DNA from 2 places in the Nostoc sp. UHCC 0302 genome. Region 1 is predicted to be linked to the other one. Evidence: riboswitches for the same ligand, from Rfam matches in the RefSeq annotation. Region 1 holds a riboswitch; the other holds the start of a gene.

Region 1 (15,098 bases):
ACAGTTTCTGCACCTTGAAGATTATGAATCCACTGATACCGCAAATCTCGATCCTGCTGAAAAACTGTGATCTCTGAACTGCTTAATGCTAATCGAAATCGTTCTTCACTCACTTTCAGCTTCTGTTGATTTGCTTCGGTACAACCTTTAGCTGTTTTTAACGCCTCACATAAGATACTGAATAACAAACCTTGGACTGCAAACAAACCTATGCGTACAACATTAGCTAGGTCAAAACTTAATGTATGTGTCGGAATCAGGAAAAAGTAATTGCTCAGTAGCGCCGACAACAAAGTTGCTAATAGACCAGACTGTAAACCTCCATACCAAGCACTCACCATTACAGCACTAAAAAACAGCAGAAACGGCGTTTTGCTCATACCTAACTGGGTATCTAGTATCAACATTAGCACTAATGCAAGTGCGACCATTAATACAGCAATGCCATAACGCCGTAACTGAGAATGATGAATATGGGGCATGAAAATGCTCTGGGACAACCAATACCTCTAGCAGAGGCTGTACACACCCTAAGCGAGTTTGCAAATTTAAGTAAGTTACCTGGAGATAGATTTTTATTTATTTAAAAAACATCTTTTGCTAGAAGCTAATTCTTCATTAATCTGGTAAGCAAAGCAAAAATTTAATTTTATATTTGAATTTTTATAATGCTAGTCTAATTAGCTAAAAATAAGGTCGTAATTTATATTTACTATAAAATTTCTAGTAATGAATCTAAGAAAAGTTAAAAATGAATTAAGATATGTGTTGACAAAATTTAGACATAGAGAATTAACAAACAACGCTTTAATAGCTTATGCAAAAGAAATCATTTATAGATCATTGTTGACAGCGACACGGCAGTAGCTTCTCCTTACAGAGACCAAGGCGTAGCTTGCTTCCTCGGAGGAGTACAAATCAGCACAGCCGACGTCAGTCACAACAACAGAGAGCCTTCATTTATGGGGTTACCCTACATCCTTATTCTTTGACAACTCGAAGTGACAAAATTCCAAAAAAAGAGATGAGAAAGCAACATCCTTCTCATCTCTCTTATCGTTATCGTAGTTGAGTTACTATCTGCGAGCGCAAATTGGCAATATTAACGGCGTCTGCTGCCAAAACCAGCAGGTGAGCGCCGACTTGTCCCACTACCAAATCTACTACCAGAATTGCGTCTGGTTGAGCTTGAACTGCCAGAGGGTCTTAGTTGACTGCTACCAAAACCAGAACCAGAGGGACGGTTACCCGTAGTAGTACGTGGGGGTGAAGTCCGTACATTTGAATTACCAGGATATGACCTTCTAATATTCCCTGTACTGCGGAAAGCAGTGCGATTTCTCACAGCCGCGGGTGGCGCATTGTAACGACTTTGGTAGCTACTGACTGCTTGAGAGTAGCTGTTACCATATCCACCGTAACCTGTCAAAAATCCTCCTGGTTGATAAGCAGGGGGAACGTAGTACTGGGGCCTAAACAATAGGCTACCAATCGCCTGACCCGCTATACCACCAGCTACAGCCCCAGCAAAAGGCGACCAAAAACTATTTTCTTGGCGAACTACAACTGTTTCTTGTTGTCCTGTTTGGGGATTAGTTTTGTTTTCGGTAACGTTGTGGACGTACCCAATTTTAAAGTCTTCTGTTAGGTATAGAATTGGCTGTCCATTTTCTACCTTTAAGTAAGTTTTCTTACCCTGCTTGATTTCATCATCAGTCAGGCGCGCCATTTGTAAATTTTCAGTTGAAAACCTTGGGGGCGTATTGTTGAGTAAAAACAATGTATATTCCCCAGTTCCATCATCATATTCAGCTTGTTGTATTTGGTACTGACCATCACTTAGTTTGGTACTAGCAGAGGTTTGACTAACGTTCCTACCTGAAGGGTTAGTGGTAGCTTGGTTTCCTCCCCCACAAGCGACAGTTGTCAAGCACAAACTCAGGGTTAAAAAAACGGCTGTAAATTTGCGAACTATGGTCATGAGCATTGCATTATTATCCTATCTCTGAGCTTAACAAGTTCTCAATGTGAGCAGTAGTACGGACTACCCAACAAATTATAAAGGAATCAATTCTGGGTAATGTTGTAACAATTGATCACTGGTGAGTTCATCGCCTAACTGCGCTGGCGAGAAATGTACTTGTATTGCTTTTAAGTTATGTTTGTAGTGTAAATTAATTAAGGCTTTCAAACCTTCTTTTAGTGCTTGGACGTTAGAAAGGTCAGTTTCCAACTCTGGTACTTCTCCTTCATAAGCTACTGTAATCATCACAACTACGTTGCGTGTCACAGGTATAGATAAAGGTTCATCAAATCCAGTGTCAGAAATATAATCTGGTTCACTGAGATATCTTTGGGCAGAATCAGTAAATAATTCATTTACGTAATCTCCGGCTTCGCCTTCGTTCCAAAAGACGTCACCTTCATTGGATGCAGAAAGCCAATATTCATCATATTGCAGGAGAGTTTGGATAATTTCTACTAATGCTTCTCCCAAAACTTCCAAATCTCCATCAGAATCGATCGCATCCCGTCCAGCACTATTTAATACTCCTAAAATTGGTGCTACTTCACCTCCCCCTAAATGCAGAAACAGGCGAAAAACGACGTAGCGAGTTTTGCCAATCATTCTATTAAAGCTATCGCGCATCTTTATCCTCCTAAAGCTTGTTGTTTGTCATTTGGCATTTGTCATTGGTTGGTTGTAACTCCTGTACAGACGCGTAGACGCTCGAAGAGAGGCTTCTCGTAAGAGTATAATCGCGTCTCTCTTGACTACTGAATAATATAGTGAAACCCTTTAACAAAATCTATAACCATATTTAACGAAGGTAGTATGGGTTTTGTCAATTCATTAGATGTATCATCATAAACTGAACTATTCAGAAAAGGGCGTTTAATAAATTTTTTACCAAAGTTGGGATTTTCATGCACAATCAAAGTATCGGCGCTGGAATTTGTTAGAATTATTTGAGTTGGGGTTTTACAAAAATTTAGCTTTGCTGCTACTTCTAGATTTTTTTTAATTTGTTTAATAATTGTAGCCTTACTTATAGCTTGCTCTATAAGAATATTTAATTGTTTCACCATTTGGGATGATTTTAAACTCTGATTAGTAATAACTTCGCTATTAATCATTTCCACCATATTGACAATATTATTTTGGGTGGTTGCTGCATCTAAAAAGGGCATAATTGCAATATAAGCTGTAGGGAATAATGCTTCATCGCTATCTAAACGGAAGGTAAAAACAGTTCGGCGGCTGCCACTTTCCATGCTTGGAGGTTGTTTGAGGCTCTGATATTCTTGAGCAATTTGGTAATAAGTGCCAGCGAGAGCAAAGTTAGCTTCGTGTTCTAGGGCAGCATCGACGACAATACGTATTGTTGGCGGAGTTTCATTAAAAAAGTCTTGATAGTCTTCGGAATGGAACTTTTGAATGATTGAGCGATCGCCACTTGGACTAAGATCAACCCACTCACAAGTCATGCCTTCAGTTTTTAAACCAAACCTGGAGGTAGCATAAAGTTTGGCCCCAGTTAAAATTGCTCCCGTTAAGTCCGCACCAACCCATTCCGCCTTAATTAATTTTGCCTGAGTTAAATCGGCGTGGACTAAACTCGTATTCGTTAAATTTGCATTGCTGAAGTCTGCACCAATTAAGTTAGCACCACTCAATTTTGCTCCGCTCAAATCTGCCCAGCGGAGGTTAGCCCCGCTCAAATCTGCCCAGCGGAGGTTAGCCCTGCTTAAATCCGCTCCGCTGAGGTTAGCATGGCTAAGATTCGCTTGTCTGAGTTCGGCATCTCGCAAATTAGCGCTGCTGATATCAGCGCGACTTAAATCAGTGAAGTTTAAATTAGCCATCTCTAAGTTTGCGCCTGTCAAAGAAACGCCTCTTAATATGGCTTCGCTCAAGTTAGCGTGACGCAGATTCGCTTGGCGGAGTGTCGCTTCGCGTAAATCGGCACTGGTAAGATTAGCCTCAAATAGGTCAGCACGACTGAGTTCAGCACGAATTAACTCAGCGCGGATCAGCGTTGCTCCTCTGAGTTGAGCGCGATTGAGATCCGCTCGAATCAAATTGGCTACGTTGAGGCTGGCGTTGTTCAAGATGGCGCTACTGAGATTCGCACCGCTGAGTCTGGCAACATTCAGCTTGGCATTGCTCAAATTAGCTTCACTGAGATTTGCACCACTCAGGTTGACTACACTTAAATTAGCTTTACTAAGATTCACACCACTGAGTTTGGCCCCACTCAGGTTAGCTTCAGACAGATCAACATCAATAAAGTCTAAAACTCCAGCTGCGTATTTTTCCAGCAATTCCTCTACAGTCATAGATGCTACCCTTGGATGCCAATTTTAATAGTTGGTAAAGTATGCAGAAAATATTTAACAAATAGAATGACAAAATCAAAAATGAAAATTGGGATTTTAGGACTGGGATTGATCGGCGGATCTTTGGGTTTCGATTTGCGATCGCAAGGACATAATGTCTTAGGAGTCAGTCGCCGTGAATCAACCTGTCAAAAAGCAGTTGCCCTCGGCAGTGTTGAGCAGGCGTCAGTTGACCTAAGCCTGTTGGCAAGCGCAGAAGTGGTATTTATTTGTACACCCATAGCACTTATTGTTCCCCAATTTGAGCAGTTAATCGCTTATTTGCCTTCTACTACTGTTGTGACTGATGTCGGTTCAGTGAAAGCACCGATAGTTGAAGCGATTTCTCCTCTTTGGGATAATTTCATCGGTGGTCACCCAATGGCGGGAAGGGCAGATAGTGGAATTGAAGCTGCACAGCGGGATTTATTTGTTGGTAAGCCTTATGTATTAACACCAGAAACTAGAACACCAACCGCTGCTATTTCTGTTGTAGAGGAAATTGTGCGATCGCTTGGAGCGAATATTTACCATTGTCAACCAGAGCAACATGACCGCGCTGTAGCTTGGATTTCTCATTTACCTGTAATGGTCAGTTCCTCTTTAATTGCTGCTTGCATGAGTGAAACTGACTCTGAGGTTTTGCAATTAGCGCAAAAGTTTGCTAGTTCAGGTTTTCGGGATACCAGCCGTGTCGGTGGTGGGAATCCAGAATTAGGCTTGATGATGGCGCGGTATAATCGGCAAGCTTTGCTGCGATCGCTGCAACACTATCGCCACAACCTCGACAAATTGATTCACCTAATTGAACAAGAAGATTGGACAGTTTTAGAAGAAAGGTTGAAATCAACGGGTAAGGCGCGTCCTGATTTTGTTGAATAGTCGGAATTGGGCGAGCGATCGCACTAAGCGCAATGCCGGAGGCGATCGCCGTACACAAGCAAACTGGCGAAAAGTTTGCCAGACCCCATCGGTGAGAAGTTAAAATACTCAAAATATTATCATTTCTGTAAATAGATTTTTTTGAAACCATTTTTGAAGTAATACCAATTTGAAAAAAGAATGTAACAAATAGACCATATTGTAGAGACGCGATGAATCGCGTCTTAAAACTTAAACCAGGGATGTGTTGCAATCATTAATTGAATTGGTATAAGAAACAAAAGTTGTAGCTTATGGAAAATTTAGAAACAGTATTATTAGAGTCTAAAAGATTGATGCTACAAGCGATTTCCTTGGAATACGCAGACAGTGTGTTTCGTGAATTCACAAGTGAAATTACCACCTTTATGTATCCAAAACCAGCCCAGAGTATCAGGGAAACTGAGAAGATAATCAAAGATATGATTCAACAACGAGAAAATAAAACTGACCTTGTGTTAGTGATTCTCAAAAAAGACAATTTAGAGTTTTTAGGAATTTGCGAGGTTGGTGCTATTGATACCGATACACCGGAGTTAGGAATTTGGCTCAAAAAGTTGGCTCATGGTTTTGGTTTTGGTAGAGAGGCAATTTCTGTATTAAAAAACTGGGTAGATAAAAATTTGAAATACAATTATCTTTCCTATCCTGTTGATAAAAGAAATATCCCCAGTCGGAAAATTGCAGAAAGTTTGGGAGGTAGAGTATTTCGAGAGTTTCAACAAATAAACAACAGTGGTAATCTTCTTGATGAGATTGAATATAGAATTTATAAATAAACGGCATCTTTCATACTATTTCATTTTAATAATGATACAAATACCCTGGCAGGGGCATGGCAATGCCCATTAGTGTCAACTTAAGGAAAAAGTCAACAAGTAGAGGTAGAGTAGGGGAGTAGAGACAAAGACAAAAGGAGTTGTCAAAATGGCTACTCCCCGGATGAGAAAAGATGGCAATCCAGACTTAAGAAGACAAACACAACTGCCAGCACCAGCAATAGAAGAAATAGAAGCCCAGATATACGCACTACTAGAACCATCAAACTTTAAACCACTAAGAGATTCACCAGGACTAGACAACAAAAACTTAAGAGAAAGAAAATTAACATTACCAGTGATGATGGCAGTGGTAGTAAGTCTGGTGTATCGACAAATAGCCGGATTAAGCGAAGCAATCAGATTATTAGCCACAGAAGGATTAATGTGGGTAGAACCGATGTTAGTGAGTAAACAAGCACTCTCACAAAGGTTAAAGAAAATACCAGCAAAATTATTTGCACAAGTGTTTGAGCAAGTCATCGAAAAAATCCATGCCACCCCACAGGCAAATAGAATCCCACAGCAGTGGCAACAACTACATCAGACTTTTGGTGCAGTGTGGATAGCGGATGGGTCAACACTAGAAGAATTACGCAAAAAGTTAAAAGCATTATCAGACCAAACAACAGTGTTGGCAGGAAAAATGATGATGGTGGTAGAAGCGTTTACTCATGTACCGACCAAAATCTGGTACACGGAAGATAGCAAAGCTAATGACAAAATTTTTGCCCAGGAGCTATTAGAGCAACTGCCAACTGGCGGACTATTGATTTTCGATTTGGGTTTTTTCAAGTTTGGCTGGTTTGACCAGTTTACACAGCAGCAGAAGTTTTTCGTGACGCGATTGCGCGAAAAAACTTCTTACTTTGTGGTGCGCTGTTTATCAACTGGTGTTTACTATCGTGACGAAATCATCGATATGGGACAATATCGATCCAATCCTTGTCAGTATCCAGTTCGCTTAGTTTCTGTACTCTGGGGTAATAGTTGGTACTACTATTTGACCAATGTGCTTGACCCACAGTTATTATCTGCACAACAAGTGTGTGAACTCTACCGTTGTCGTTGGCGGATTGAAGATGCCTTTAAGCTGACTAAACGACTTCTGGGTCTGGCTTATATTTGGGTTGGCGACCGTAACGGGGTTCAGATTCAAATCTTTGCGACTGTGATTTTCTACACTGTTCTCAACAATTTATCTTCTCAAATCGCGTTCGCACTCGGTCAGCCACTTGAACGTATTTCTGTGGAAATGGTCTTTCGCAGTTTGTATTACTTTGCTGTGGCTGTTTTGCGTCGTGAAACTGATAATGTTGTTGACTATTTAGTTTCACATTACAAGCTTTTTGGTTTGCTTAAAGCCGAGCGCAAACGTCATCGTCAGATTCACTCGCGGTCGGCTCAAGTCTGGGCTGATGCTCCTTAAGTTGACACCAATGGGCAATGCCATGCCCCTACGAGAAATCTATATGTATCAGGATTTTCGTTAATTGGTATCACACAGACCAAGGCGAACAAGTCGGCATAGTCTATAGTCGATTCTTGGTTGGGATCACAATCATCGAGAAATAAGGCACTTGTGCTGGATCAACTTCATCTAAGGGTACAATTCTCTGCTGTGCCATTGTTGCCCGCTCAATATATCTTGCCCGCGATGCTAGTCCTAATTGATGTAAAATATCTCGCACTTTTGTAAAATGACGACCTAGCTTCATAATTGCCGCTGCATCGGTTGTCAGTAGTTGTGTGATTAGTTCTTCTGCTGGCATTGGTGCGGGCAGGACTGTCAAAATATCGTTGTAGTAAGTGAATGGTACACCCAATGCTACCGGACAAGCCATCAGTGAAGAAATTCCAGGGACAACTTCTGTTTGGTACTCCTCAGATAACCTAGTGAATACATACATGAACGAGCCGTAGAAAAACGGATCACCCTCACACAGTACTACTACATCCCGCCCTGCGGCTAAATGTTCAGCAATTGGTTTAACTTCCTGGTCGTAAATAGAATTTGCCTTTTCTGGCTCTAATGCGCGGGGGAGATGAAACGATACCTCAATTTGATTGCCAGGAAGATACTGCGAGACGATCGCGCGTGCAATACTTTCTTTATCTACTGCCGATTGATAAGCTATTACAGGAGCCGCACGTAATAGCCGCAACGCTTTCAGGGTCAATAATTCAGGATCGCCTGGCCCAACACCAACTCCATAAAGACGACCTTTAGTTGCCATAATCATTCTTCCTCCGTTGCCAGGGCGTTAACTGCTGCTGCTGCGATCGCACTACCACCGCGCCGCCCATGTAAAGTTAAAAATGGGACATTTCTATTGTCTGCTGCCAGTGCTGCCTTCGACTCTGCCGCACCCACAAATCCGACGGGGAAACCCAAGATCAGCGCAGGTTTGGGCGCTCCTTCATCTAGCATTTCTAACAGTCGAAACAGTGCAGTAGGAGCATTTCCAATTGATACCACTGCCCCTTCTAAGTGCGATCGCCATAATTCTAAGGCAGCAGCCGACCTTGTAGTATTTAGATCCTGGGCGATTTCTGGTACTTCTGGATAGTTGAGAGTGCAGATTACTTCGTTGTTTGCGCTCAATCGCCGCCTTGTAACGCCTTCAGCAACCATCCGGCAATCACACAGAATCGGCGCTCCGGCTGCCAGTGCTGCTCGTCCAGATTGCACAGCTGTTGGTGAATATCCCAAGTCAGTCACAATATCCGTCATTCCACAGGCATGGATGAGACGTACAGCAACTTTAGCTACATCTGGTGGTAGCACATCTAAGTTTGCTTCCGACCGAATGATTGAGAAGGAATTACGGTAAATTTCGTTAGCATCTCGGATGTAATCGGGCATTGGGGATTGGGGACTGGGGGCTGGGGATTGGAGACTGGGGATTGGGGATTGGAGACTGGGGAAAAACTTTTTATATCTTAGAGAGTGAGCAATGAATTTTACTTAGATTGCAAGTATCTGCTTGTTTGCTGACTTTTGAGAGAATAACTGCTTTAGTCGGTCAACTGCATATCGATTGGCAAATTCTCCAAAGGACTCGTTGGAATTTTGGCGTTGTTTTTTATATACTTTCAGCATCTGCTCTAACAGAGCAGGGAGTTCGGCAAAAGTTACATATTGGTAGAGTTCACGACCGAATTTATGGTCGCTTTCACCGTCGTCACCAACATAAATGTGATAACCCTCCACAGTTCCCTTTTCCACCTCAACGCTGACACCAATTAGGGCGATATCACTCTTAGTATGCTGAGCGCAAGATTTTTCACAACCGCTGAAGTGGATATTTACTGGGCTATCCAGAGACAGATGAGCTTTGAGATACTCTGCTAATATCAATGCATGACCCTTGGTATCCGTAGCAGCAGAGGCACAACCCTTGTTGCCAGAACAGGCAACCAATGCACTTTTGATGTTGGTTGCTGAGGAATCTAAATTTAACAACGCAAGTTCACTCTGGACATCAGCCAAACATTGCTGGGGAATATCTGTTAATAGCAAATTTTGCCAAGGCGTTAGCCTGAGAGTGCCACTACCGTATTTTTCTGTCAAATCAGCCAAACCTCGCATCTGCCGACTCTCTAATCGACCGAGGGGTAAGACAACACCAATATAGAATAAATCTTGCTGACGCTGGGGATGAATACCTATATGTTGATATTTAGCATCTAACTTCTCCCCCTTCTCTTGTAAGGAAGGAGTTAGGTTTTTATTTCCGATTTGATTTTGACACTTTTCCCTCCCCATCCTCGCCAAGGGAAAAGCTAAACGTTGCTCAACTTCTTGGAGATAATTTTCACAACCCAAAGTATTCAATAACTCTCGCAGCCGTGGCTTACGCTTAGTAATAGTGTTGAGATAATCCAGGTAGACATTTGCTAAAGCTGCCAAAACAGGTAAGCATTCGTCTGGTGACAATACAATTCCCATATCGTTGGGTGGTTCTCCCTTCTCGCCGACACTCAGATGAAGGCGGAAGTAAACTTTAGCATCAATTAAGACAGCAACAAAGGTGATATCATTTAGGCGATCGCACACCGATACTGCCCCGCCACCATCAAAGCAAACGCTAAATTTTGCAGGTAGTCCCGCAAGTACTGGATGTGTAGTTATGTACTCATCCCAACTTTGCACAAAAGGGCGAGTATCAATCAATTCCTGCGGGTCGATACCAGCAGTTGGACTCGTCATGATATTACGAATGTGGTCTACAACAGCACTACGAGAACCCAATCCGATATCCTGTAGCTGCTGGAGAACTTCAGTATTTATGCCTGTACGAATTTCGCGGACTTGCAGATTAGCTCGATTAGTCACATCCACATAGCCGCCTCCATACTGGTTTGCTATATCTGCGATCGCACGGCACTGTTCGCTAGTCAAAATTCCACCAGGTATTCTCAGACGAGATAATATACCATCTGCGGCAGATGTAGCGTAAAACAAGCCAGGACAACTGGCAAATCCAGACAGCAAAGCTATAACTCCTTCCCCGTGTTACGCAGGGAGTAGATGGTGAGTGTGCCTTAAAGACATAGCTTGAGTTGGCATTCTGACTTGGGTAATCCCATCACAGCTGCGGCACAGTCCCGGAATTTCACCGGAGTTTCCCCACTCCAAGCTTTAGTAATGTAGCACGAGAAGGCAGCCAGACTGCTGGAGAATATTTTTTTTAACTTAATTATTTAGTAACTTAAACATTCACATCAATTAAGTTATCGCTTCAATTTGAATCGAGCAAAGAATATGCGAACATGAAGACTTTATAAAAATTAATATATGAAGCTTGCTTGTTTGCGGCAGTTATAAACATTATAAAGTAGTTTTCATACCGTATTATCACATAAAAGTAGAGTGCTAATTAAATGAAACAAATAACTCAATTCGGTGTTGCGATTGCAGCTTATGCTGTAACCTGGGTGAGTGTTGCATTGCAAGCTCAAGCAGCTACTGTTAACCTTGACAACCAAGGAAATATTACGAGTGTCTCAAGCGTGGTGGTCAATGACTCAACATACAATGTAAGTTTTGTGTATGGTAGATTTCGCTCTGTGTACGATGTACCTGAGCCTAACAGCTTATATCCCACGATGCTCAATAGCGACCTATTTGGCGGTTCTCCACCATCAGACGCAATTAACCAAGCATTAAATCAATTAATGCCTATCCCCGGATACATATCACCGTTTAATGCTGGGGTGTTATCGAGAAGCTATTTTATCCCTTTTCGTTTCAAAGAATTTGATGGTTCTTATTCCGTTGATGGTGACGAAGGAAATTATATTTATGATCCTGACTCTCCTCCTAATGAGCAACCATTTGATAATTATTGGTATGGGAATTACAACGTGATCAGCGACGACTCTTCTGAAACCTACGCAGTATTCACTCCTGTACCAGAACCTGCTGATATTCTGGGTAGCCTGACGGCGCTTGGCTTGGTTGTGGCAATGAAAAAAAAGATTACCATCTAAACTAACGAATTAAGTTAGTATATGCACCACTGTTAAAAATCTTATCTCTTCTATCATGAATGGTTACCATAGCAATCTTAAATGATTCGTGATCAACAAGATACAGACTTCTTTAAAAAGCAGTCTAGCTGCGGCGTTCAGCAAATAGTCTGATAAAAATATTCCGATTATTTAAAAGGAAAAGGTAAAAACTTTGTGTTTGTCTTTGACTTTTTGGTGTTAATGTTTACCACTTACAGATGTAACGATAAATAAAATATTATATGAATTATAGATTTATTACTATCCAATAGCACTTGCTTAGACAATTGACTGCGATATATAAACTTTTACTTATACCTGCAATCTAATATTTATTTAATAATTTCCCTTTTATAGTTAACCACTTTGATTTAAAAGCAAGTAAACTAATTTCAACAAGAAAAAGTTACCTACTCGGTAGACTTCAATCAATTAACATACGTCATCAAGCTAATTAAAGACAGTTGATACTGCTTGTTCTCCAACTAAAGGTTGAATTGGCGCGACTGTTATAGCTTGATATACCCATTGATGATGCAAGAAAAATCTATTTTTCCTTGCCTAATTTGTCGTTGCTAAAAACAATAAAATTCATTTTGAAGGAGATTTTATGACAGAATTTTTAAATCAAATTTCTCGCCGTAAATTTATCTTAACTGCCGGAGCATCTGCGGGTGCTGTGTTTCTTAAAGGCTGTTTAGGAAATCCTCCTGAAAACCTTACAGGTAATAACTCTAAAGCCGCTCCAACGGCTCAAACAGTTGCCAATATTAGCCCTGAGCAAAAACCAGAAACTACGAAAGTCAAGCTGGGATATATCCCGATTGTGGAAGCTGCTCCTTTAATTATTGCTCAAGAAAAAGGCTTTTTTGCTAAGTATGGGATGACTGATGTTGATCTTTCTAAACAAGCTTCTTGGGGTTCAGCACGGGACAATGTAGAAATTAGTTCTACGGGTGGTGGTATTGATGGCGGTCAATGGCAAATGCCAATGCCGCATTTAATTACAGAAGGTTTAATTACCAAAGGCAATCAAAAAATTCCTATGTATGTGCTGTGTCAGCTAATTACACATGGTAACGGAATTGCGATCGCCAACAAGCACCAAGGTAAAGGTATCAGTTTGCAGCTTGCTGGTGCTAAGTCTGTGTTAACCCAACTCAAATCTTCAACACCTTTCACCGCTGCATTTACCTTCCCCCATGTCAACCAAGATTTATGGATTCGCTACTGGTTAGCTGCTGGTGGGATAGATCCTGATGCAGATGTCAAGCTGCTTACAGTACCTGCGGCTCAAACTGTCGCCAATATGAAAACAGGAACAATGGATGCCTTCAGCACAGGCGACCCCTGGCCATATCGTCTTGTGCAAGACAAAATTGGCTACCTAGCAGCATTAACCGCAGAGATTTGGAAGAATCATCCTGAAGAATACTTTGCCATGAGAGCCGACTGGGTTGATAAAAATCCCAAAGCAACGAAAGCAATACTCAAAGGCATTATAGAAGCACAGCAATGGCTGGATAATTTTGATAACCGTAAAGAAGCAGCGCAAATTCTGGCTGGACGAAATTATTTTAATCTTCCCTCACCTGAAATTCTTGCTGATCCATATCAAGGTAAGTATGACATGGGAGACGGACGCAAAATTGATGATAAATCAATGGCAGCTTATTACTGGAAAGATGGAAAAGGCAATGTTTCTTATCCCTATAAAAGTCATGACTTATGGTTTATAGTCGAGAACGTTCGCTGGGGATTTTTACCACAAGATTATATCGCTAATAATGCTGCTAAAGCTAAAGAACTAATCAATAAAGTCAACCGCGAAGATATTTGGAAAGCAGCTGCTAAAGAAGCTGGTATCGCTGCTGCTGATATTCCGACAAATACATCTCGCGGTGTAGAGGAATTTTTTGATGGCATCAAATTTAACCCCGAAAAGCCAGAAGAATATCTCAAGAGTCTCAAAATTAAGAAAGTTAATGTTTAGTAGAGACGCGATGAATCGCGTCTGTACAAGAGTCAAGAGTAGAGATGCGATGAATTGCGTCTGTACAAGAGTCAAGAGTAGAGATGCGATGAATCGCGTCTGTACAAGAGTCAATAAAATTCCAAGTTGGAATGGTTGATGACGAATAATGAATTTTCTGGAGAATACAGTCTATGACACTCGCCCAAAAACGCCCTGTAACCCCTAGATTTAATAACAGTTTTATATCCAGTCTCCAGAAGCAATTTCCTGACTTGATACCGCCAGCGATCGCGATCGCCATCTTCCTCATTCTGTGGCAACTGTTCGCTTTGACTCCCGGTGCAACATTACCAGGCCCAATACAAGTTATTCAAGATACCTGGGTATTAATTTTTTGGCCATTTTATGACCGAGGTGGCATTGATAAAGGTCTATTTTGGCAGATTCTCGCCAGTTTACAACGAGTCGCCATCAGTTATACCTTAGCTGCAATCGTTGGAATTGGCTTAGGTATTTTGATTGGCGTCAACAGAACCATGTCTAAAGCTTTAGATCCCATCTTTCAACTATTGCGGACTGTACCACCTTTAGCTTGGGTTCCTATTTCTTTAGCAGCCTTACGACAAAACGAACCAGCTGCCTTATTCGTAATCTTCATCACCGCTATTTGGCCCATCTTAATTAACACTGCTGTCGGCGTTACCCAAATTCCTCAAGATTACAACAACGTTGCCAAAGTCCTGCAACTTAGCCGCAAAGAATATTTCCTTAATATTCTGATTCCTTCCGCTTTACCTTACATTTTTACCGGTTTGAGAATTGCGATCGGTTTAGCTTGGTTAGCAATTATCGCGGCAGAAATCGTCATGTCCGGTATTGTCGGAATCGGCTTTTTTATCTGGGATGCCTATCAAAATAACAACGTCAGCGAAGTGATTCTAGCTCTAATTTATATCGGCGTTGTTGGGTTGGTGCTAGATAAAATGATGGGTTGGCTTCAAAACAAGATTTTACCAGCAGAGCAAAAATAGTCATTAGTCATTAGTCATTAGTCATTGGTCATTTGTAGAAAGCTAAGGACTAATGACCACGTACTAAGGGCTAATGGCGAAAGACAAAAGACTAATGACAAAGGACTAATGACAAAGGACAAATGAGTATGTTCGTTGCTGTTGACCAAATTGACAAAGTTTTTGAATTAACTGGTGGTGGCAAATATATCGCCCTCAAAGGAATTGACCTCCAGATTAAAAAAGGAGAATTCGTCTCTCTAATCGGTCACTCCGGTTGCGGTAAATCCACTTTATTAAATATGATTGCTGGTCTGGATTTACCCAGTGAAGGCCTTGTGACTTTAGAAGGACAAAAAATCACCAAACCTGGCCCAGATAGGATGGTGGTGTTTCAAAATTATTCGCTACTACCCTGGCGGACAGTTAGAGAAAATATTGCCCTGGCTGTGGATTCGGTAATGAATGGGTTACCAG
Region 2 (15,098 bases), 1.5 Mb from region 1:
CAAATATTAGATAAAATATGTTGCAATGGGTTATAAAACCTTACTGGTGTTACTTCAAGAGTTAGTTTATTACCTATGCTTTCTTGCTCTCAGAGCAACTTTATTTGAGCGGATCGTGTCCCCAATTTTTTAAAGAGTAGCGCCAGCGAGTATGTTCGATATCGCCGGACGGTCTTTGTGCTGTATGGCGATGAACGTAACTGATAACTTTCTTCATGTGCGATAGTTCGTCTTCGGTGTAGTCATCTTTTTTTTGCAACAGCTGCACAATGCGTTGCCCGGACTTGTGACCAATAGACTCGTTTTCTTCATCAAACTGCCCTACTTCTTTAGACTCATCTGTATCTAGCCAAGAATCTAATTCTTTGGAAGTCATATTCACGACTTGACGAAACTCGGCAATCGTTGATTCAACAGAGTTACTCATGACTGAGCTTTACTCCTCTACTTTTTTCAAAGTATCAGGCTTATGAGCAGCCTGTTTTCCTGTCTTGTCACTTTCAACCAGGTATTCTGGATTATCAACACTTGCGGCAACATGGTGTCCTTTAATATCTGTAGGTGAGGAGAGTTTCTTAACCACTTTGCCGGATGTCACGCCTTGTGAAGTTTTCCATTCAACCTTATCACCTTTTTTGAATTGCTCAGTCACAATTGTCTCCTAATTAACGTTTATACCTTCTCAAGTCACATTATGTTTGTAAATTGAAAGCTAGCCATCGTTCTATTGATAGAAAAAAGTTTGTAATATCTGCACTGGGAAAGTTACTGTTTCCGCACTCAAAGTCAATCAACTGCTGCCACTTCTGAAGAACCAGCAAGAACTGACGCTCGTATTCAAGTTCAGCTTCAGCATCCTGGGCTGATGACTTCCACCATTTGAGCAGTTCTGGAGTTGGGGCGAACAGAGGAAGGTGCTTGCCTTTCCAGTTTTTGGGAGGGTACAGCGAGATTGAGATGCCCACGAAGAGGATTTCGCCACGGTAATATGAGGTGTACACTGTCATAATCGTACCCGCTCCAAATCGTAGTCGGTCACTCGCGCGATCGCATCTCTGGAGGTAAAAACCTCGTCCAAGCAATTCGTAATTCGCAATTCGCAATTTGCGGACGAAATTAGAAATTAAACTGTTGGAGTACAAAGCTAATATACTAATTCTTGATATATTATTTATCAGGTGATAATTTTAAGTTATTAGTGATTTAATTGCGAATTGTTTTGGCATTCTCTCATGAGAGTGATGAAAGAGCGCTTACCATCAAACTGTACTCCATAAATAGGTGTTTAATAACTGCACAGTTCATTGTCAATAAGTTCCATTTTTTGGAGAGGGTCTTTTACTTCAAGCCCTCTACCTGTAAGGCTTTGACAATTATTGTCGCCCCCTCAACCCATAAGCTCATTGTCATGGGTTTTCTTACGCCTGATGCTAAGGCGCAACCATCTGCCCTCAAGACTGCTTCGATGGTTGAACAAGACCCAAGGATTAGTGTCATCTTCGTGAATCTCGAAGAGGAATAGTTACCAGGGAATAAAATTATGCCTTCTTGGTTTCCACGGTTTTTCTCATTACCAAAATTCTCGTTATTACAATTGCATTTTGTTGAATGGCGTTGGTGGTTAGGGGTTGCAAAAAACAATCTATTGCTGTTGGTTTTAGTTGTAGCTTTGCTGTGTGTTACAGTTGAGCAAATGAAGCGAGAGTTTACCCAATGTCAGCAGACTGATCAATTGTGGAGTTGTTTGTTTTCTACTGACCGAACACCTTAATTTGTAAGGGTTAAACAATACTTTTTCCCACATTAAAACTTTATCCTTACAAATTAAATTTTGCCTACTTAGGTTAATCCCTACTTCATCAGATTTGGAGAAATCAACTTATGTTTAATCTATCAATTTTTGTTTTTGAGTCTTAACAAGTACGAGAAAGTCGGTACAGCAGAAAATCTAGAGTGGATTGCTCAAGGTGTGTGCGATGTTTTAAAAAACGGAGAAGCTATCAAGGCTCTAAGAAATTTTGCAGCTTTAGAGCTAGCATAACTCTATAATTATCAGTGACAAATATAAGTAATAATATGAAAAGGTATTGGCTGTACACTTTTGTGAAACGCCTGCTTGAAATTCCAGAATCATAGAGAGATTTTAGCAAAAAATATTTTTCTGAAACGTTTGAATCCTTAGAAATTTTTTATTCTTATATATGGGCAAGTGATATGGTTCGCAGTGGGATTGTTAATATTAATGACTGGCTAGAAAAAAATTCTCATTTGGCAAATAAACCAGAATAAATATATATCAATATTGAACGATATTCATTATTTATTAATAATCGAATTGTTACCAGATGTACTCCTTTTTATGACTAAGAACATTTGGTAATCCAGACCTCCCATCATGAACATAAGTTAATTTAGGTAATAGGTTGCATCGATTGCACTAGCTATCATAGAGTTGAGTATAGGGGCAACGTGCTATTCTGCGCGGTACACGCTTTCCGGGTGGGATAGCGAGATTTGCCCAGACACCTGCACAGATACTTGTTTGCACTGGATGATCAGGTTATTGACGTAGAGGTAATTTTCCAGTGCTTTAGCAATTTATTTTTAATTGCCAAACCTGTGAATATTCACAATCTCTAACATTGACTACTGCTGAAGCTTTTTGATTAACTCCATCACTCTTTGGTATAAATCTGTATTTCCTTCTTTTTGAAAGAGGTTAGCAGCTTTTTGATAGTCTGCGAGCGCCTCTTGGTTGTCACCTAACTCAGCACGGATATTTCCCAGGCTGTAGTAAGCTACGGCGGCATCATTAGGACTAATCTTTATAGCTTGGTTGTAATCATTAATTGCCCCTTGCTTGTCACCCAATTCAGCACGGCTAGTTCCCCTGTTGGTGTAGGCTTCGGCATAATTAGGATTAATTTTTATAGCTCGGCTGTAATCATTAATTGCCCCTTGCTTGTCACCCAATTCAGCACGGCTAGTTCCCCTGTTGGTGTAGGCTTCGGCATAATTAGGATTAATTTTTATAGCTCGGCTGTAATCATTAATTGCCCCTTGCTTGTCACCCAATTCACCGCGGGTAAATCCTCGACCGTAGTAAGCGACGGCATAATTGGGATTAATCTTGATGGCTTGGTTGTAATCATCAATTGCCGCTTGTTTGTCACCCAAGGTAGAGCGAGTAAATCCTCGATTGTTGTAAGCGAGGGCATAATTGGGATTAATCTTGATGGCTTGGTTGTAATCATCAATTGCCGCTTGTTTGTCACCCAAGGTAGAGCGGGCATTTCCTCGTCCTACATATGCTATAGCTAAGTTAGGATTAATTTTTATAGCTTGGCTGTAGTCATTAATTGCCGCTTGTTTGTCACCCAAAGCAGCACGGGTAAGTCCTCGGCTGTAGTAAGCTTCGGCTAAGTTAGGATCAATCTTTATAGCTTGGTTGTAATCATCAATTGCCGCTTGTTTGTCACCCAATTCAGCACGAATAAGTCCCCGGCTGTTGTAGGCATCGGCATAATTATGGTTAATCTTTATAGCTTGATTGTAATCATCAATTGCCGCTTGTTTGTCACCCAATTCAGAGCGGGCATTTCCCCGGTTGTTGTAGGCTATGGCATAATTAGAGTTAATCTTTATAGCTTGATTGTAATCATTAATTGCCGCTTGCTTGTCACCCAATTCAGAGCGGGCATTTCCCCGGTAGTTGTAGGCTATGGCAAAATTAGGGTTAATCTTTATAGCTTGGTTACAATCACTAATCGCCCCTTGTTTGTCTCCTGACTGTAAACGAGCATCAGCTCTGTTTATGTAATCTCCAGCCTTTGGGGGGCGAAGTTGAATAACTTGTGTATACAGGGCAATTGCTCCTGAATAATCTTTCATCAATAAACGAATACCGGCTTGGCTCTGGTAAGCCTCAAATTTATTGCCTTGTTTAAGATATAGGTCAGCAGCCTTTTGTAAATTTGCGGCGGCTTTCTCCTGCTGTCCTAATTCACTATAGATGACTCCCAAACCTCTATAGGCATAAGCATTGTTGGGAGCGAGGCGGAGACTTTGGTTTAAGTCTTCAATTGCTCCCTGGAAGTCTCCCAATTCTCTACGGGCTAACCCTCGGCTATCATAAGCATCAATATATTTAGGATTAATTTGAATAGTTTGAGTGAAATCAGCAATTGCTCCCTGTAGATCATTCAAGTCCCAACGGGCCAGTCCCCTCTCATTGTAAGCTATAGCATTTTTACTATTGAGTTTAATTGCTTCAGTGAAAGCAGTAATTGCTGCTTGATAGTTTTTTAAAATTCGCAGAGCATCACCTTTGCTTCTGTAGCCATCAGCTTTATTTCCTTGAGCAAAAAACAGGTTTGCGGCTTTTTGGTAATCTGCTGCGATTGCCTCGTCTTTCTCTCTAAGATTATTTCTGGCATCTCCACGCCACAGGTAAGCAGAAGCATAGTTAGCATTGAGGCGAATTGCTTGAGTAAAATCTGCACTAGCTCCTTGATAATCTGCTTGTAAATATTTATCTACACCCTGAATAAAGAAGTCGTCAGCTTTCGGTGCTGTAGCTATGGGTTTGCTAGGAGGATTAACGCCTACATTTACTTCAGCTTGAGATGAAACTCTTAAAAAGGTATTAATTGGAATGCCTAAATTAAAGCCAGTCTTGATAATCACGTTGGGATTTTTATCAGAGATTTTATAGTTCTCTGTCGTGTCGCTTCGACCATGAATTCCTATAAGTTCCCCTTGGTCATTCAACACCGGGCCGCCACTCATCCCTGCCAACGTGTCATTACTGTAGACCAATGCATAGCCATCACGCAGAGGTTTGGAGGCATTAGCTGTAATCCGCCCATCAGTGAAGTTATAAATTGAGGTAGAAATGGCAGCACTGATTTGTGGAAAACCAGCTACATAAACAGTTGCACCTTCTGTTGACGAGTCGGAGTTGCCGACTTTGGCAACAGGATAACTTTGGTTACTGGTAAATTGCATAACAGCTAAATCAACCGAAGGCAGCTTTTTAACAGTGCTGTAATTAAGTGGGTAATGCGTTCCCTCTGGAGTCACGATTTCGTATTGAGCTTGAGCTTCGACAACGTGCTTGGCAGTGAGAATGGTGTAAGTATTACCTTCTCGTTTAATAATGACTCCAGTGCCTGAGCCATTAGGATTAGAAATTTCTACAGTAATAGCTTTGGCAACTTTCCCAACTTCTACTGAGGAAAGTGCAAAAGCGTTTTGGGGTTGCACAAAAGCAACTGACACACCAATTAACGCTGGCACAAGTGAATAATAAAATTTCATTTAATTAATATGAGGGAGAAGTACCTGTAAGAGATACAGCAAGAGTTAGTAAAATTCCCCAAATGGGACGATTTTACTAAAATACCCTAATTAATTACAGAAAAGTTAGCCTAAATAAATTAATTGGCACACAGCCGAGGATTAATTAAGCGAGCGGACTTTTCCCTATTCCTCAAATAATTTATTTAAAGCTCCCGCCAGTAGAGCCGGAACTGTAGTGTCTTTCTCCAGCACTAGTTGACTCAGCTACTTTGACACTGCTGGGTCAAAAAAAACTGTAATTGCCTTCTTCCCTTATTGGCTAAGAGGCACAGCAGATTTTTCAGGAACAGAATCTTCAAAATAAATGATGTTGGTAATCAAACACAACGCAACAACAGCACTTGAGCAAGGATTTAGTCACATAGTTCCAAGCGATCGCCTTTATGCTTAAGCGAGAGCTTATCGCCCCTATCTCAAAACAAGAAATTACCCCGCTATACCTTTCCCACTTTTGTAGTTCATCGCTCTGGGCTTTCGTTTCTGGATCGGCACTACTGTTGATTTCTTGGGGGAATGGGGTGCGCGGCATTTTTCACAGTAGAGCGGTCGCGGGCCAAAGGTTTCTCTTTGCGTTGGTTCTTGGCACTGCTGGCAAATAAAGTTAAAAACGCGGGTGTGGATCTCACGCTTATGCGCTCTGACGGTGTACTCTCGGACTTCAATTATCTTGCTGGGCATTGGCTAATAAAATGGCTCTACTTCTTTAATAATAAAGAATACATTCGTCAGGTGGTCACCGAGCATAGCCGAGGTGAGTCAGGAGCCAGAATTGAATGGGAGCGCAACACAACGACCGACTCAGTGCATCGCCGTCAGATTAACGCAGCGAAGCACTCCAAACAAGTAAGAATAAAGTACCAAAGGGAGTATTTGTTACTAAAGCCTCTTGTGGCACAGGTGAAATAGTTATGTAATTGCACCATTTGAATAGACAAGGAAAGAGAAAATTGTGGTTGCAATGTCGGGCAGAAATTTTTATACGCCGGATGGGGAGGCTGTGAAACTGCAAGTCTTATGATGCAGACCAAATAGTTAGTAAAACATACATTGATTGCTAGAAGGGACTTCCAATTTCTGCGCTTTTACTTGTGATTGACAATTCTCCCAAAATACTTTTCATTCGTCGTCGATACCCTGCACTTGTGCCTGTAACCGTTTCGATAAAAAAACCCCTACTTCTGGCATTACGTGATCAAAGCATTTGACTCCGCACTGCTTGTTTTATTCCTGCAAGACTGGTTAGCCTTTCTGGTGACGTGTCTTCGTACAATATTTTAGCGATCGCTTGAATATGTTCTTGGAGGGCTTGCTTTTGTTCTAGGGTCATTGGTAGGTAAATACACTCATCTTAATTATCCTGACTGATTTTCGCCCTCTTTGCAAAAAACTGGGATGCTCCCATTAATAATCCTGTAGGCTTTATTGCCGGAAATATTTTTCCAGCATTAGATTACCTCCAAGACATATTTAATTTACTTGATTTATATCAACAACAATATCCTCAGCCAGGTGCAATTATTGCAGATGAAATAGAAACAATTGATTTAGAATATGTAAAGGAAGATTTGCCAAAGCTAATTGCATCAATGAAATTGGGAATTAACCACATCCGTGATATTAGCACCAGCTTAAGAACATTTTCACGGGCAGATCAAGACTACAAAGTAGCTTTTAATATTCACGACGGTATTGATAGCGCCATCTTAATTTTGAAGCATCGCCTCAAACCAAATGAAACCCGTCCGGCAATTGAAGTGATTACTGAATAGGGTAATTTACCCCAGGTTGAATGCTTCCCAGGACAACTAAATCAAGTATTTATGAATCTGCTAGCTAATGCTATTGATGCACTGGAAGAATCCAATCAGGGACGTACTTTTCTACAGATTCAAGCTAATCCTAATTGGATCACAGTTAGAATGGCTCTGGAAGATAGCCACGTCAGAATTTGTATTGCTGATAATAGTATGGGGATAACTGAAGCTGTAAAACAGAGAGTTTTCGACCATCTATTTACGACCAAAAGTGTAGGTAAAGGTACGGGTTTGGGACTCGCGATCGCTCGTCAAATTGTGGTAGAAAAACATGGTGGTCAAATCATTGTGGAATCTGAGATTGGTCAATGCACAGAATTTACGATTTTCATACCTGTCAAAGGTTATTGCTTAATTACAGCAATTTGCATCAATTCTTCTCATTCACTTCCCGTTCACTCTGCGGATGAGCATTTTCGATATGCTCAATTAAGCTTTCAGCCATCTCAACAGCCACAATAATCAGTTGCTGTTCCATCTGTCCGTAACCCCCCTCACTACTGACTTGGGCATAAATGTGAGGGTTAGATAGCATCGCAGCCAGTAGTTGGGATGCAGTTTGTTTCAATTCATAGACTTGTAGATTCATGGAGCTACTTCCTCCAATTCAACATACAGCAGAATTCAGAAGTAAAACAATCTTTCTACCTAGCTTTGAGAGCTAGTTTGTGTACTGCACCAACTTGAAATCTGCTGTAAAAAATCAATCTTGGTAGTTCTAAATGCCAAGGGATAATGGTTGATAGTTATTTGCAGCTTTTGCAAGTAGGTTGTGAACTTCTTCATCAGTGGTTTGAGGAAAATCTTCATACCAGGAACCGACACTATAGAAGGGGCTGGGTGTCGAAATACAAACGACTTCATCTACCTCATTTGCCAACAGTTTGCAAGTTTCGGGTGCGGCGATTGGTACAGCAATAACAATCCGAGCAGGTTGCTGTTTTTGCACAGCTACCACAGCAGCCCACATAGTTGCACCTGTTGCCAAACCATCATCTACCAAGATTACGGTGCGTCCCTGTAAATCTGTATCAGGGCGATCGCCCCGATACAGCCGTTCCCGTCGCTCTAGTTCCCGTTCTTCCTGAACTGCAATCCTGGCAATGACTTCATCGGAGATATTGATCTCGCTAATAATACTTTCATTGAGTATCCGCACACCACCGGAGGCGATCGCTCCCATTGCTAACTCTTCTTGATCGGGTACACCCAGTTTACGTACCACAAGAATATTTAAGGGAGCATTTAGCGCTTTGGCAACTTCAAAGGCTACGGGTACGCCACCTCTTGGCAGCCCTAATACCAACACATCTGAACGATTAGCATAAGTTTCTAACTCCTTAGCCAAAGATTGACCCGCTAAACTTCGGTTTTTAAATCGCATGGTGTGACGCTCCTGATAGTTTCTCAGAAAAATTAAGTATTTACACGCATTCGCCCTTGGCTTCCTGCCTCAAACAATGGATCAAAGTCTGATGGCAATTGAGAGCGAATATCACTAATTTCACCAGGGCTAACTGCCTCAGTTAATACCTCAATGACCACACGAGCATGATGAATAGCATCTGGAAGCTCTATACCTTCTCGTTGACTAACTAGCTGAAAAAATTCATCTAGTGAGAAACGTGTTCCAGAGCCTGCGTATTCGTGTTGTAAATATTGTGCAATGCCTCTTGGAAGCTGAGCAGCGGCGTTGAAAGGCTCACGTCCGGCTAGGCGTTCAGCTAGGGTTTCTAAAGTCGCACGGGTTGCAACTTCTGCATCTCCCCGTGAACTCAGGTGAGCGCGATTTTGCACCTGTCCAATAAACTCATCGTGTTGCATTTTTCCTCCAGATTTGTCTTGATGTTTGACTTGTTCTGGTCACTAAACTTTTTGCAGAAGAAGTAAAAAGATAAACTCAAAGACCCTACCTTCTGGAGATTGGAGATCAAAGCAAGGGTATAGAATTTTTCATTAGCCCATTCTCAAAAAGATTGCAAAAGTTATTGGTGCAAGAAGTCTATTAATCTCAGTAATCAATTTTTGCCACTTTTTTACTCTTCTGGACTGATCTTAGAAAGTTACAAATTTCGTGTCCTCTGACTTACGGGGCGACATCTCCAATCTCCAAATCTACCTAATGGATGAATTAGTCTAAATCGCCCTAATTTTTACATCTTACGTAAATCAAGTTGATTTTTTTTCTGCAACACAAAGATGTGCGATCGCGCTGAGTCCTGTTAGCCTCGAATCAGAATTTCGGAGGGTTCCCCCGCCCTTAAAAAGTAACGTCAGACGACTGTGAATCGGTTTGCCTTGGTCTTTGCCAGGAGAAGAAAGTCTGGTGAGGCCCCCTCTCCCTTTGGGAAGACCTTACTGCCTCAAGAATTACGAATTGATATTAGATATACGAGTCATTTCAAATAATTGTTGGGCATTACTTCCTAAAAAAGCATCAAAAAGCATCTGCTTTCCTGGTACTACTTCCACTTGATAGCGCTGGGCAATTTCATAATAGGCGTAAGTCCAAGGAATTTGAATTTCTGCGCCAGTAATATCATCTAAAACTATTACCATCTCGGTTACTGCTTGAGTTGCTGTTTGACGCAAACCACAAGCCACATTTCCTTCGATTTCTACTTTCATCGGTACACCCAGGTTAGCCAAACCACGAGCAGTAGTATCTATATCTGGGTACGCGGATGTGTTTTGGCGGTTGACATAGCCGGTGAAGTGGTTGACTGCGTAACCATGCAGCAATACCCAAGCACCATACTGAGTCACCTGATTTACCTCTTCGACTACAGAATGCTGTGGAGGTTGCCAAGGGCGGGTGAAGACTTTTTGGAGCTGTTGAGCAATACTTTGAGTGTTCCCCTCTTGTTTTAAAAGCGAAGTTAGGGGATAGGTTAATTCGCATCTGTTTAAAGATACGGTTTTAGAAATCAGTTCGACAACCCTAGCAGGTAATTCATCTACAATCAACTCGCTGATAAACAACTTTGGCAAGTTAAATTCTTCTTGCTGAGGATGACGATAATGACGGGCGTACAGATGCGTTTGAGCAAAAGTATACTCTCCGGCCACCACGTAACCCAAAGCTTCAACAAGTTGTCCAAGGTAATCAATTCCCAAGCTAAGTTGGTCCTGTGGGCTATCTACTAATAGACGCAAAGAGCGGAAGGCAATGTGGTCATTAGCGACAGTCCCACCCGCAAGATTAATCATTTGCTGATAGGTACGGGCATGGCTGACTCTGGCGCTGTATTCTTGCCAAAGCAATTCCCACAAATGAATAGCAACTTCAGGTCTCATAAGTTATTTGTATAAATTTATTTATACTTTGCAATAATTGATAATCAACTTTTGAATCGATAAAAATTCTAATTTAACGAGAGCTTAGAGATGGTCTACTAATATCTTGCATCATTCTCAATAACCGTAGGTTATGGCATTTTGGCATTGCTGGGTAAAGATATGAATTTGTATCACGCAGAGCCGCAGAGGCACAGAGAATAAGAGTTTGAGAGATTGAATTTTTGACTTTCATACTCAAATTCAGCAACGCCACCATTTTTATAAATATTTATAACAAATAAAATAAAAAGTCGGATTTATGTATGCAATTTTTTAACTAACCATGCTAAAGCAGCATTAATATCTGTGACTTGCTCTCCTTCTGGTGTCGCGGGACGACTTACCATTACAACTTGCATTCCAAGTTCCCGCGCCGCAAGAATCTTGGCATAAGTTGCATCACCGCCACTATTTTTGCTGACAATGGTGTCAATTTTGTGGTGAATCAGGATTTCTCGCTCATTGTTCAGGGAAAAAGGGCCGCGATCGCACAATATTATCCCTGGTGGAACCAAAGCATCATGATCAGGCGGTTCAATCATCCGCATCAGAAACCAAATTTCCTTTAAGTGTGCGAAGGCGGCAAGTTCTTGCCTACCAATTGTCAAAAACACCCGTTGTGACTCTTTTTGCAAAACTGCGGCTGCGGCTGCAACACTGTCAACTTCAATCCAGCGATCGTCACTGGATTTCTCCCAAGTGGGACGGATCAACATCAGGCGGGATACTCCGGCTTTGGTGGCAGCAGCTGCTGCGTTGAAAGAAATCTGGCTAGCAAAAGGATGGGTAGCATCAATTAGTAAGTCGATTTTCATTTGATGAAGGTAGTTAGCCAGTCCAGCGACACCACCGAAGCTTCCAATTCGCAGATCGCCTAGCGGCAGTGATGGCTCGCTGGTGCGGCCTGCTAAAGATGTGATTGCCTCTACTCCTTGGATAGTCGCCACTCTGGCAGCCAGTTCTGCGGCATCTCCCGTCCCACCCAGAATCAACACACGCATCATAATGTTTTCTCTGCGTTCTACTAAAGCTATGCAAAAGCCTTAGCTTAGATTTCTCTCTGCTTCCTTGACGGATGATTAAATTTCTATCGTGCTAACTTTCTCTACAGATAAAGATGGAATCTTTGCCAAAATCCCCTTTTTCAGAGGTTCAGGTCGCTCTGACCAAGGCAGTAAACCATCAGAGTGGGCATAGTATTTACTAGCACACTCCAGCACAGCAGCTGCACTGCAATCAACAGCTAAATCGCCAAAGAGATATGTTAATTTACCTTTAGCAGCAAAGGCGACGACACATGAACGATTACAAGCACTCATACATTCAACTTCCTGAATTGGGAATTCTTCTCTTAACTCCCAATCTTGTGCAAGGTGCTGAAGCTGCTGTAGTAATTTTTCACCACCACTTTCACCTAAGCGTTTTCCATCTTGCCAAACGCTAGCACAGGTTTTACAAACAAATAGAGTATGAGCGGCGATACTAAAGGAATTAAGAGCAGTCATCTGTACCTCGCAGATATGTAAAACCGATTCAGTCTACTTCGGTGGGCATCCTGACTCACTCAATTTAAGATTTTGAATTACTTCTACCAATTTTCCGTAAAATTGCACTTAATTATTACTCTTCTTCCTTGGCGTATTTTACGCTTCGTTTAATAAATATCTAAGTGCATTTTCATAGAGAATTGATATTATTTCGCTAACTCAAATCTCAAAATGGTTCACAGTTGCGGGACAGCGCCGGATTCACACCGAACTTTCCCCGTTACCTCTAGTGGCTGATCCCCACCAGAACCGAATAACCTTTTTGATCATACACTAGTGTCTTCTAGGAAGAGTTGAGTCATTGGGAATTGGTTATTTGTCATCGGTCATCGGTCATTTGTCAGTAGTTATTATCCCTCTCTCTCCTGCTTCCCCTGCTCCCTCTGCTTCCCCTGCTCCTCCTGCTCCCCTGCCTTCCTCTCTTTGCGTCCCACGTCCTCTTCACCGCAAATAACTGGCTCCATTCACATCTACAATAGTACCCGTGAGATATTCAGCACCCTCAGAAGCTAGGAAAAGAACGGTATGCGCCACATCCTCTGGAGAAGCTACACGATTTAAAGGGCTTTGCTGACGAATTGCTTCACCCGCAGGACTTTCCAAAATAGCACGAGTCATATCAGTTGCTACCCAACCAGGAGCTACGGCCGTCACAAAAATGTTATGGGGAGCTAAATGCTGCGCGAGAGACTGGCTAAAGGCATTCAGACCGGCTTTACTAGCTGCGTAAGCTGTAGCTGTAGGCTCGCCCCGAAATGCACCACGAGAAGTCACATTAATAATTCGTCCGCTACGGCGTTCAATCATGTGTTTCGCAACACAGTAAGATACATTGACTGCACCGAGTAAGTTTACATCAATAGTCTGTTGCCAAGCGGCTTGCCAGTCTTGATAACTGGTTTGATTAAGGGGATGCTCTTGATAAATACCAGCGTTATTCACTAAAACATCTATTTTTTTTAATTGAGCGATCGCTTGCTGTACCAGTTGCTCCACAGCAAAAGCATCAGCAAGATCAGCCTGCACCAAAATGTGACCTTTACCTGCCAAAGATTCCCTCACTTCCTCAGCAACTTGCTGCTGCTGATGGTAATGAACTGCAACAGTAGCACCAGCTTGGGCAAAAGCAGTTGCGATCGCTTTTCCGATTCCTCGCGAAGCACCTGTAACCAACACAGTTTTTCCTGGAAAATTGAAATTGAGCATAATAGCTAATAAACTCCCCAAGGATTTGCTGCTAAAGAGAGGTGAATCTAAACAATATTGAATATTAAGTATATGGGGAAATTTTGCCTCAGCCTTGCTTAACAACTGTCGCTGTCCATTTCGACAAAACAAAGCATGAAAATCTTTTTCCCCACTTCTTAATCCCTATTTTGAGATAAGTAGGAATCGACTGTAAAAAATTCTTGACCCTTGCCAAACAGTAATTAAAATCTCAAACCAACACCACCTTGCACAGAAATAGCTGTACTACCACTATCACGGTAAGCATCAAAAGCAATGATAGCGTTGCCAAAAATAACCGTATTGCTATTTGGCACTATATAGTCAACTCCGGGTTGTAAGGCAAAACTAATTTTGTCGCCTACAGGAGAAGAGTCACCACCACCAGCTAATACCAACCCAGCTCCCAAGTAGGCATCAGTTTGCCAGTTGAGGGGAACATCATAAGAAACCGTTGGTACAACTGCCGTATTCCGACCTATTAACGCTTGAGCGCGGAAAGAAATCGGTGATTCTAGAACCTTGTAGCGGGCGGCTAAAACCCCCCCGATTTGGATACCGTCAGTAATACCAACTGTTGGCCCTATACCAATATAGCTACCATATGCTACTTGAGCTTGTGCTGCTTGAGTCATAGCCATACACAGAACTGAACTAGCTCCTAGCACTGAAGCCAAATACAAAAGATGTTTCATTACCCGACTCCTCACACCATCTTAGATTTTGTCATTTATCATTAGGGATTGAGAGTCAGAAGTCAGAAGTCAGAAATCAGAAGATAGTAATTATTTTGTTAATCTCCCCCTTGTCTCCTTGTCCCCCTGCTCCCCTGCCCCCTGCTCTCCTCCCATTCTACGGGCAACGGCGATGAATGCCTCCTTGAGTACAAATGTAAGCCAATTGTTTGGCATCTAAATTTTTGGCTTGAGAAAAATCAACTCCTTGTACTACAGCAGACTGTGAACCTGTATCTGGCGTTTGGACAAATTGATCCGCTGGATCTTGTTTGCTAGGGGCGAGAATTGTCCCCTGAAAATCAGCTCCTGCTACATTTGCCCCCCGTAAATCTGCTAGGCTGAGGTCGGCATTCCGCAAGTTGGCATTTTCCAGTTGGGCTGAGCGCAAAACAGCACCAGTCAGACGAGTGGCGCTCAGGTTAACATTGCTGAGATTGGCGTGTTCTAAATCCGCTCCTGAGAGGTCTGCTCCTTGCCAATCGGTTTTAGTTAAGTTGGCATAGGACAATTGTGTTCCTATGGCAATCACACGACCTAAACGAGCAGCATACAGATTGGCTTCGTTCAATTTGGCATCACCTAAATCAGCTCCTGTTAAGCTGGCATTTTCCAAGACTGCGCCACGCATATCGGCTCCGACTAGCTGGGCGCTGCTGAGGTTAGCACCAAATAGACGTGCATCAGCTAAGTTGGCTCTGTTGAGGGTAGCACGACTCAAATCGGTACGGTTCATTAAGACGCGGCTCAAGTTAGCATCAGTGAGATTAGCTTGCTGCAACTGAGCTTGGCTCAAATCAGCGGTTACATCGTCGAAGGTATCCCAGCGTCCATCTTCACCCACACTACGGAAGCGGCTACCTTTAAAACTGCCTTGGTTGAGATTAGCAGACTTGAACTTAATTCCTGATAAGTCAACGTTGTCTAGTACCAAGTTGAATAAGGAATTTCCTGTTGTGCCGCTTTGACCTAATTGAACGCGACTGAGATCAATACCCTCGTTAGTTTTACTGCTATGAACAGACAGAATCTTATTGATTGTCTGCTGGTTCATTTGTAGCCGCTTTTGCCGCACT

The links. A riboswitch is a leader RNA that binds a small molecule or an ion and turns the genes downstream of it on or off. The one in region 1 is predicted to bind cobalamin.
Region 2: another riboswitch for cobalamin. It lies ahead of WKK05_RS11445 (DUF1636 family protein); the one in region 1 lies ahead of WKK05_RS05345 (NirA family protein).

Annotation. Positions count from the first base shown of each region.
Region 1 is NZ_CP151099.1:1,290,197-1,305,294, reverse strand. It holds gene WKK05_RS05390 (PAS domain S-box protein) at 1-482, opposite strand, end outside; gene WKK05_RS05385 (hypothetical protein) at 1,103-1,987, opposite strand; gene WKK05_RS05380 (DUF1517 domain-containing protein) at 2,057-2,650, opposite strand; gene WKK05_RS05375 (pentapeptide repeat-containing protein) at 2,776-4,341, opposite strand; gene WKK05_RS05370 (prephenate/arogenate dehydrogenase) at 4,423-5,262, shown strand; gene WKK05_RS05365 (GNAT family N-acetyltransferase) at 5,556-6,080, shown strand; gene WKK05_RS05360 (IS4 family transposase) at 6,229-7,548, shown strand; gene WKK05_RS05355 (precorrin-2 C(20)-methyltransferase) at 7,652-8,356, opposite strand; gene WKK05_RS05350 (precorrin-8X methylmutase) at 8,359-8,985, opposite strand; gene WKK05_RS05345 (NirA family protein) at 9,088-10,617, opposite strand; cobalamin riboswitch at 10,666-10,798, opposite strand; gene WKK05_RS05340 (PEP-CTERM sorting domain-containing protein) at 11,007-11,615, shown strand; gene WKK05_RS05335 (CmpA/NrtA family ABC transporter substrate-binding protein) at 12,247-13,629, shown strand; gene ntrB (nitrate ABC transporter permease) at 13,803-14,642, shown strand; gene WKK05_RS05325 (nitrate ABC transporter ATP-binding protein) at 14,765-15,098, shown strand, end outside.
Region 2 is NZ_CP151099.1:2,751,473-2,766,570, reverse strand. It holds gene WKK05_RS11515 (DUF3140 domain-containing protein) at 101-427, opposite strand; gene WKK05_RS11510 (DUF2945 domain-containing protein) at 437-652, opposite strand; gene WKK05_RS11505 (hypothetical protein) at 693-1,142, opposite strand; gene WKK05_RS11500 (hypothetical protein) at 1,541-1,771, shown strand; gene WKK05_RS11495 (hypothetical protein) at 1,907-2,041, shown strand; gene WKK05_RS11490 (tetratricopeptide repeat protein) at 2,647-5,319, opposite strand; gene WKK05_RS11485 (hypothetical protein) at 5,657-5,890, opposite strand; gene WKK05_RS11480 (hypothetical protein) at 5,788-6,039, opposite strand; partial or broken gene WKK05_RS11475 (ISKra4 family transposase) at 6,409-6,688, opposite strand; partial or broken gene WKK05_RS11470 (ATP-binding protein) at 6,762-7,637, shown strand; gene WKK05_RS11465 (phosphoribosyltransferase) at 7,894-8,559, opposite strand; gene WKK05_RS11460 (DUF2267 domain-containing protein) at 8,592-8,999, opposite strand; gene WKK05_RS11455 (DUF1338 domain-containing protein) at 9,546-10,472, opposite strand; gene WKK05_RS11450 (cobalt-precorrin-6A reductase) at 10,772-11,515, opposite strand; gene WKK05_RS11445 (DUF1636 family protein) at 11,594-12,019, opposite strand; cobalamin riboswitch at 12,042-12,330, opposite strand; gene WKK05_RS11440 (SDR family NAD(P)-dependent oxidoreductase) at 12,503-13,267, opposite strand; gene WKK05_RS11435 (hypothetical protein) at 13,492-13,983, opposite strand; gene WKK05_RS11430 (pentapeptide repeat-containing protein) at 14,141-15,098, opposite strand, start outside.